One region of the Geobacillus sp. FSL K6-3411 genome, then DNA from elsewhere that is predicted to be linked to it. Evidence: a T-box and tRNA genes for the amino acid it is inferred to sense, from the RefSeq annotation. Region 1 holds a T-box; the other holds one or more tRNA genes.
The links. The T-box of region 1 lies ahead of NSQ22_RS13765 (valine--tRNA ligase). A T-box ahead of a tRNA ligase gene usually reads a tRNA of that ligase, here a tRNA-Val.
Positions count from the first base shown of each region.

Region 1 (4,295 bases):
GCTCCGGACGCACTTGCGGCCACGAGGCAACGGTAATCGATTCGCCGTCATGCGGCAAGTTTTGCCAAATTTCCTCGGTAATGAACGGCATGAATGGATGCAACAAGCGCATCGTATTGTCAAGCACATACGCTAAAACTGAACGCGTCGTCTTTTTCGCTGTCTCATCATCGCCGTAAAGCGGCAGCTTCGCCATTTCAATGTACCAGTCGCACAAATCGTCCCAAATAAAGTTGTACAACGTGCGACCGACTTCACCAAACTCGTATTTGTCGGCGAGCTTCGTCACCGTGTCGATCGTTTCATTTAAGCGCGTTAAAATCCAATGGTCGGCGACCGTTTTTTCGCCGCTCAAATCGAGCTCCTCATATGTCATGCCGCCCATGTTCATTAAGGCGAAACGTGAAGCGTTCCAAATTTTGTTAGCAAAATTCCACGTCGCCTCAACTTTTTCCGTGCTAAAGCGCAAATCTTGTCCTGGCGAGCTACCGGTCGCTAGGAAGTAGCGGAGCGCATCGGCGCCGTATTGGTCAATGACATCCATCGGGTCGACACCGTTGCCGAGCGACTTGCTCATTTTTCTTCCTTGAGCGTCGCGGACGAGGCCGTGGATCAACACATCTTTAAACGGTCTCTTCCCAGTGAACTCAAGCCCTTGGAAAATCATGCGCGACACCCAGAAGAAAATGATGTCATAGCCGGTGACAAGCACATCGGTCGGGTAATAGCGCTTGTAGTCCGGCGCTTCCGTATCCGGCCACCCCATTGTGGAGAACGGCCAGAGTGCCGAGCTGAACCATGTATCAAGCACATCCGGGTCTTGCTCCCAATTTTCAATGTCTGCCGGCGGCTCGTGGTCGACGTAAATTTCACCCGTTTCTTTATGGTACCACGCCGGAATGCGGTGCCCCCACCAAAGCTGACGCGAAATGCACCAGTCGCGAATGTTCTCAAGCCAGTGCAAGTACGTTTTTTCAAACCGCTCCGGCACAAATTGCACTTTTCCTTCTGTTTGCTGCATCTTGATGGCAGCTTCCGCGAGCGGCTTCATTTTTACGAACCATTGTGTCGACAAATACGGTTCAACAACGGCGCCGCTCCGTTCACTGTGCCCGACCGAGTGGACGTGTTCCTCAATTTTAAAGAGGACGCCTTGCTCTTGTAAATCACGGACGATTTGCTTCCGGCATTCAAACCGGTCAAGCCCTTGATATTGCAATGCGTTTTCGTTCATTGTACCGTCTTCGTTCATGACGAGAATGCGCGGCAAGTTGTGGCGGTTGCCAACTTCAAAGTCGTTCGGATCGTGTGCCGGTGTAATTTTCACCGCGCCGGAACCGAATTCCATATCGACATACTCATCAGCGATGATCGGAATTTCCCGGCCAACGATTGGCAATTTCACCATCTTGCCGATCAAGTGTTTATACCGCTCGTCATCCGGATGAACCGCGACGGCCGTGTCACCGAGCATCGTTTCTGGACGGGTTGTCGCTACTTCAATGTAGCCCGAGCCGTCAGCGAGCGGATAGCGCAAATGATAAAGCGCACCTTTCACTTCCTTGTAAATGACCTCGATGTCGGACAAGGCGGTTTTGGTCGCCGGATCCCAGTTGATAATGTATTCACCGCGGTAAATGAGCCCTTTCCGGTAAAGCGAGACGAACACTTCGCGTACGGCTTTTGACAGCCCTTCATCAAGCGTAAACCGCTCGCGCGTGTAATCGAGGCCGAGCCCTAATTTTGCCCATTGGCTGCGGATATGGCCGGCATATTCTTCTTTCCATTTCCACGTTTCTTCCAAAAATTTTTCCCGTCCTAAATCGTAGCGGGACAGTCCTTGTTGGCGCAATTTTTCTTCCACTTTCGCCTGGGTGGCGATGCCGGCATGGTCCATACCCGGAAGCCATAGGACATCATACCCTTGCATCCGCTTCATGCGCGTAATGATGTCTTGCAGCGTCGTATCCCACGCATGGCCCAAATGCAGTTTGCCTGTGACGTTCGGCGGTGGGATAACGATCGTAAACGGTTGTTTGTCCGGATCGCCGGTCGTTTCAAAAAACTTGCCTTTCAGCCACCAGTCATAGCGCCCCGCTTCAACAGCGCGGTGATCGTATTTTGGCGGCATCGACACTTCATGCTGTGCCACTTTTATTCCCTCCTTCATGTGATAAACAATGGCTGTGTTGCCTACAGGATCAACCGTCCGATAGGCAAGCAAAAAAGCCCCTTTCATCCAAAAAGGACGAAAGGAGCTGCTTTCGCGGTACCACCTTTTTTCTTAAGCCTAGAAGAACGGTGAAAAGGTGCCATTTTCCGAGCATCGGGCAATATTCCATCAGGAGCGGCCGCAAGGTTTCTCGACTTGCGTCTTTCAACGACATTCTCCTTTCAATCACCCGTCTCCTAGAGGCTTAAGCACTTCATTAGCATAACGGCATCAAGCCGGCTTCCCCTACTCAGCGGTTTCGCCTTTCAACGAAGCAGCTCAAGGGCGACCTTCCAACAGTCGACATCCTAGGAAATCTCGCAGCTTATGATTTCCCTCTCTGCAGGAGCGAACTGTTGTACTCCTCCCCGTCTTCGCTTTTTTCATCATTATTCGATTATTATACTACCATTGTCCATCATCTTTGCCAAGTTTTTATTTATTTATTCCAATTGCCTTAGGTGACAAATAATGGACCTTTTCATATTGTATAGTAAACCGGAGAAGGAGGGAAGTGCCGATGCGGCGATTTAACCCATATTCATGGCCGCCGTGGCTGAGGCAAGTGCGCGCCGTCTGCGCCCAAGTGATCATTCCGCTCACTATTTTTCAAGCCATTCGCACCATTTTTTTGCCAACGACGTTCGATGTCATTTTATTAGCCATCTTTGTTTTGATTGCTGTGGCGCTCCATTTGGAATGGATTTAACCGCTGTCGTCCCCTTGTTCTGGCTCTTCATGCTTGATCGCCTCTTCTTGCTGCCGCGCAGCGTCGCGTTGGACAAGATGCATCACAATCGCTTCCATGTTTTTGAAGGCAAAATAGCAGCGTTGCAAGGCGGCAACATATTTCCGCTCGTTCCGTTCCTTTCTCGGCGCAGCTTCATATTGTTCAAGGCAGCGGACAAACCCGCGCGGTTCGGCTAAATGGCTGTATAAAAATGCCCGTTCCCCGGCGGATAATGGGAGTTCCTTTTCGTATTCATCCATCCCCCTCATCCACTCCTGTCCAAGCGGCGGAAGCGTTTGGACATGAACGCGAAGTGCAGCGATCAAATCATATACTGGCGAATTCCAGTGCGCTCGCTCCCAGCTGATCCAATACGGTGCTACGTAATGAGAAAGACGCGCTTTTCCGTGCACCCAAGCAACTCGCCATTGTTTCGTTTCTTGGAGTGCCTCCTCCCAAGCGGTCAGCTGGTCCTCAGCAAACAAATAAGCGCGCATCACCTCATGAAAATACGTACAGCACTGCAGCTGAAACGGTGACATGTACCAGGCAGTTTCATACTGCTCGATCCGCTCTTCCCAAACCGTCCGCTCCCGCTGCCATTCCTCTTTTTTTTGTTTTCGATAAGCGGCGACCTCTTCCTCGCTCACTTCGACGGTGCGAACGGTAGCGCGATGGAGACGAGACAGTCCGTGAAAAAAGGCACGCACTGTTTCCTCCCTTGCTCTCGCTTCTCCATCCTGCCATGCGTGTAAATAATAAAGGCGGCCCCCCTCCGCCGCAAACAGCGACCGATGCCTCGTCCAATAAACCGGAGGGCAATGGCGGCCATAATAGTGAAGCGACTGCCAAATGGCGGCCGCCTCCTGCTCGCCGTCGAGCATTTTTAAGGCAAAAATACCGCGATCAGTGTACACTTTCGCCGCTTTGCCCCGCTGTTCGATGCGCTGTGGTTGAAGCCCATACTGATGAAGTACGGCGCGGTACGTTTCAGACCGTATGGCCATTGTTACGCCCCCTCACCGGCAAAAGAAACGGAAAGCGTTCCTTTCACGAGAAAGGACGGCTTCCCGCCAAGGCCGGAATATATAACAGCTGCCCTTCATGCACGTCCTCCGCGCTTTCCAAATCGTTGGCGCGCAAAAGTTGGGAGATCGTCACATCATACCGTTCAGCAATCTTGTCCAACGAATCTCCTTGTTGGACGATGCAAATTTTGACGGTTGTAAACTCTTCCGCTCCACTTTTGGCAAACAGCTTCGTTAAGTAAAGGGCGTTTTCACTTTTCACTTCCGTTTGTTGTTCTTCCTCGTCCTCTTCATCCATCGCTTTTTTGGCTGCGCCAATCGATAC
Region 1 is NZ_CP150187.1:2,698,668-2,702,962, forward strand. It holds gene NSQ22_RS13765 (valine--tRNA ligase) at 1-2,152, opposite strand, end outside; T-box leader at 2,242-2,596, opposite strand; gene NSQ22_RS13770 (hypothetical protein) at 2,733-2,921, shown strand; gene ysxE (spore coat protein YsxE) at 2,918-3,949, opposite strand; gene spoVID (stage VI sporulation protein D) at 3,993-4,295, opposite strand, start outside.

Region 2 (4,295 bases), 1.8 Mb from region 1:
AATGGGGCGCTCGCTTCCCGCTTCGAGGCAGTTGGCTGTCCGCTTTACTTCATTGATTTTCCAACGGTGATCAACATTGACGAGCAGCGAAAAGAACAGATCATTGAGCAGCTTGAGGCGGTGATAAAGAAGGAAAACATCTCGATCGTTCACACCCATCAAACCCCATCCGGCATCCTCACTGCCCTTGCAGCGAACCGTTGCGGCGTCCCGGTTGTCTTTACCGCTCATGGCACATACTATCCACTTTCCGAATTGGAAACGATGCTCCGCTTAGCGTCAGCTGCTATCGCTGTCAGCCCACCTGTCGAGCGCCATATCCGCCCGATGATCGTGAAGCGGTTTCTCATTCCGAACGGCATTGACACGAACGAGTTCGCACCGCTTGGCCGTCAGGGACGGCAGGCGCTCGGCATCCCAGACGATGCCCTTGTCATCGTCTACAGTAGCCGGCTCGCCTGGGCAAAAGCGCGCATTTGCTTTATGGTGTTAAAAGCGTGCAAAGATCTCAAACCGCTGTTTCCGAACTTGTACGTCGTTGTTGTCGGAGACGGTCCGCGCTTTTCCGACGCCGAGAACCTTACCCGTCTCATCCACCAAACGTGTCGCGCGACGTTTATTCATCTTGTTGGTGAACAAGGGGACATGGCGCCATACTATTCGCTTGCCGATCTTGTCGTCGGCACTGGGAGAGTCGCCTTAGAAGCAATGGCATGCGGCAAACCGGTGCTTGCCGCCGGCAACCACGGCTACTTCGGCCTCGTCGAACCAAACTCCTATAAGGACGCATGGGAATGCTACTTCGGCGATCATGGCTCACGTCAAGACTGCAGCCGCTACATCCTTTCCCAAGACATGAAACACCTTCTTCGATCCCCCTTATATCTCGAACAGCTCGGCCAGGCCGGGCGGGAGTGGGTCATGCGCCAGTTCAATATTCAAACGTGTGTGGATCAAGTGCTTAACGTCTATGAATCATTGCTGAAAGGGGAAGCGAAACAATGAAAAAAGTGCTGTATATCGGTTGGCTTGGATTTCAAAACATCGGTGATGAACTGTTATGGAACGTCTTCACCGCCTCGGCTCGCCAGTACGCCCCAGGCGTTCAGATCGTTCCGTCAACGCCTAAGGTCAATTGGAAAGACACGAGCCCTTATGACGCCATCGTCCTCGGCGGCGGTTCGCTCTTGCTTCCGGGCTATATGGCCGTTTTGCGTCAAGCGCACGAAGCAGGAAAACCAATCTGGATATGGGGAACCGGCATCGACTGGATCGGCCCGATGGAAACGGACGCCTTGCGCGCGGGTGCCAAGCCAGCACTCAACCATCATTTTTCCGCCAAAGACGCCGAACTCTTTCGCACGGTCCTTGCCTCGGCCGCCTTCGCGGGCATCCGTGGCCCGCTCAGCAAAGCGGCCTTGGACACGTTAGACGCTTGTCCTCCAAACGTCCGTGTCATCGGCGATCCCGGACTGCTTCTATCACCCGCTATGCCCGCTGAGCAGCCAAAGACAGAAAAAACAATCGGCATTAACTGGGGGACGACGTATAACCGCTTGTTCGGGCAAAACGAAGCGCTCGTCGAAGACGCACTCGTCCGCGCCGCCAAAACGTGGATTGACGCTGGTTACCGGATTTACTTGTACATCGTCTGGCCGAGCGATCGCTCCGCCTGCGAGCGGCTGTACAAGAAAATCAATTGCCCGGAGCGCGTCACCTTCGACCGCACGTTATACAACGAACAACAGCTCATCGAGCGGCTCCGCCCATTGACAGCCACCGTCAACTTTAAGCTCCATGCCAACTTGTTGTCCCTTGCTGCTCGCGTTCCGGCCGTCATGCTCGGCTACCGGTTTAAAGTCTTCGATTTCGCCGCCTCGCTCGGCTTCGAACAGTATGTCATTTCCACCGCTAGCCCGCAGCTTGACACGGAATTGGTCAAAACAGTGGCCCTCGCCGAAGAACAGCGCAGCCGCATCATTGAGCAATACGAAGCCGCCCGCCGCCAATACACTCCGCTCTTGCTCGAACCGTTCCAACACGGATTATTTGTTTAGGGGAAGGCGCCTTCCCCTTTTCATTACCTTTTTTCATCATGAACATCGATTTTTTAAAAAAAGTTGTTGACAACCTGTATGCTCGTCTATATAATTAAAAATGTGTTCGATAGCGAACAACAAAATATGATTCCGTAGCTCAGCTGGGAGAGCGCCACCTTGACAGGGTGGAGGTCGCTGGTTCGAGCCCAGTCGGAATCACTAAAGTGAGAGGCTTGAAATCCTTTTGTATCAAGGGTTTCAAGCTTTTTTCGTTTTATTAGCAATTGTGTTACAATCTCCGTGATTTAAAAACTTGCACAAAACTTGCACCTTTAGTCAACTAAAGGGTTCTAACTCTGTTTTAACAAGGCATTTTCAAATTTCTCTGCCGCTTGCTCTTGTAAATCGTCACTGACATGTGAGTGTAAATTATCACTTTATTTCGGAACAAAAGAGCCATTTTTTTGCACATTCCTTCAGAAAGCCCTCTCCCCTTTTCTGAAAGAATGTGCTAAATTTTTTGTGAATTATTTCGGAAGAGAAAATCCATCGGTTCATAGGAGGGGGAGGAGGACGTGATTCAATTTCATGACTTTGGCATTGACGTCCAAACGTATGCAGAGCGTGGAAAAGAAAACGACTTCCCTCTTCTGAAAAAGTGTCCGCATTGCCGGGCCAAGCGCCCGTTGCACCGCCACGGTTACTATGAGCGAAACGCATTGACCCCACATGGTGATTATCGCATTTGGATTGTCCGGTATCGCTGTCGGGAATGCTTGAAGACGGTGAGTGTGCTGCCTTCCTTTCTCCTCCCGTATTTTCAGTATACGTTGTCCGCCATATGGCAAGTCGTGAAAGAGCAGTTGGGATTGACCGAGGGGACGAACCGGGCTCCGTTTCTCCCGACAAAGGACGGCATCATCTTTTATGTCCGGCGGTTCTGCCGAAACCTATCAAGCCTTCACAGCTTTTTTGCGAGGCGGTGGAGGATCATAGGCCCTATCGTGAAAAAAGAAAAGGAACGGGCTTCCTGGTGGATCCGGACGTTGGAGAAACACGGTCTCTATTCGGTCATCAGAGACATGTGGGAGGACGGATTCCGACACCCTTTTGCGAATCAAATGGGATCCTGATTTTACATACATATCCTAAATTGGAAATAGTTGAGGTTCCCACAAACCTTTCCTATCGACGGAGAAAAAGCGATCCGGTACGATAAGGGCAGACGGACCGGAACGGTCCTGATTCCAAGTGAGACAAGGAGGAGATTCGAATGGATGAGTCGATGAGACACGACATTGCCCTGTTTCGGTACGGGCTAATCGCTCCGTTGGTGAATGGGCAGGTGGAACCGAAGACGTATCTGAAAGAGGTGAGCGAGCGAGTGCACCATGTTCCCCACCAGGGCGACAAACGAATCGCAGCCAAGACGATCCTCGATTGGTGCACCCGATACAAAAAAGGGGGCTTTGACGCCTTAAAGCCGAAGCGCCGTTCGGACCGCGGCCACTCAAGGCGTCTGTCGCCCGATGATGAGGATCATATTTTAGCCCTAAGAAAAGAACATCCCACCATGCCCGTGACGGTGTTCTACGAACACCTGATCGAGCAGGGGGAAATCCCAGAAAATCATACCTCTTACTTTACTATATACCGATTGTTGAAAAAACACAACCTTGTCGGGAAAGAAATCTTGCCCATGCCGGAGCGAAAGCGCTTTGCGTATGACCAGATCAATGAGCTTTGGCAAGGGGACTTATCCCATGGACCAACGATTCGAGTCAATGGGAAAGCCCAGAAAACGTTTTTGATCGCCTATATCGATGACTGCTCGCGGTTTGTGCCGTACGCGCAGTTTTTCCCTTCGGAGAAGTTTGACGGGCTGCGGATCGTCACGAAGGAAGCGGTGCTTCGTTGCGGGAAGCCGAAGCGCATTTACTCGGACAACGGGAAAATTTATCGATCCGAGGTGCTGCAGTATGCGTGCGCCGAGATGGGAATTACGCTCATCCACACCCAGCCGTATGACCCGCAAAGCAAAGGGAAAATCGAACGGTTCTTCCGCACCGTACAGACGCGGTTTTATCCGCTGCTGGAGTTGGATCCCCCGAAGTCGCTCGAAGAGCTGAACGAGCGCTTTTGGAGGTGGCTTGAAGAGGAGTATCATCGAAAACCGCACGCCTCGCTGGACGGAAAAACGCCGCATGAGGTGTTTCAATCGCAAGTGCATCTCGTGTCGTTCATCGAAGATAGCGA
Region 2 is NZ_CP150187.1:894,868-899,162, forward strand. It holds gene NSQ22_RS04590 (glycosyltransferase family 4 protein) at 1-1,005, shown strand, start outside; gene NSQ22_RS04595 (polysaccharide pyruvyl transferase family protein) at 1,002-2,057, shown strand; tRNA gene NSQ22_RS04600 (tRNA-Val) at 2,186-2,258, shown strand; gene NSQ22_RS04605 (DUF6431 domain-containing protein) at 2,615-3,172, shown strand; gene NSQ22_RS04610 (IS481 family transposase) at 3,313-4,295, shown strand, end outside.
Region 2: it has a tRNA-Val gene. The T-box ahead of NSQ22_RS13765 (valine--tRNA ligase) is inferred to sense a tRNA for this amino acid. The anticodon was not compared.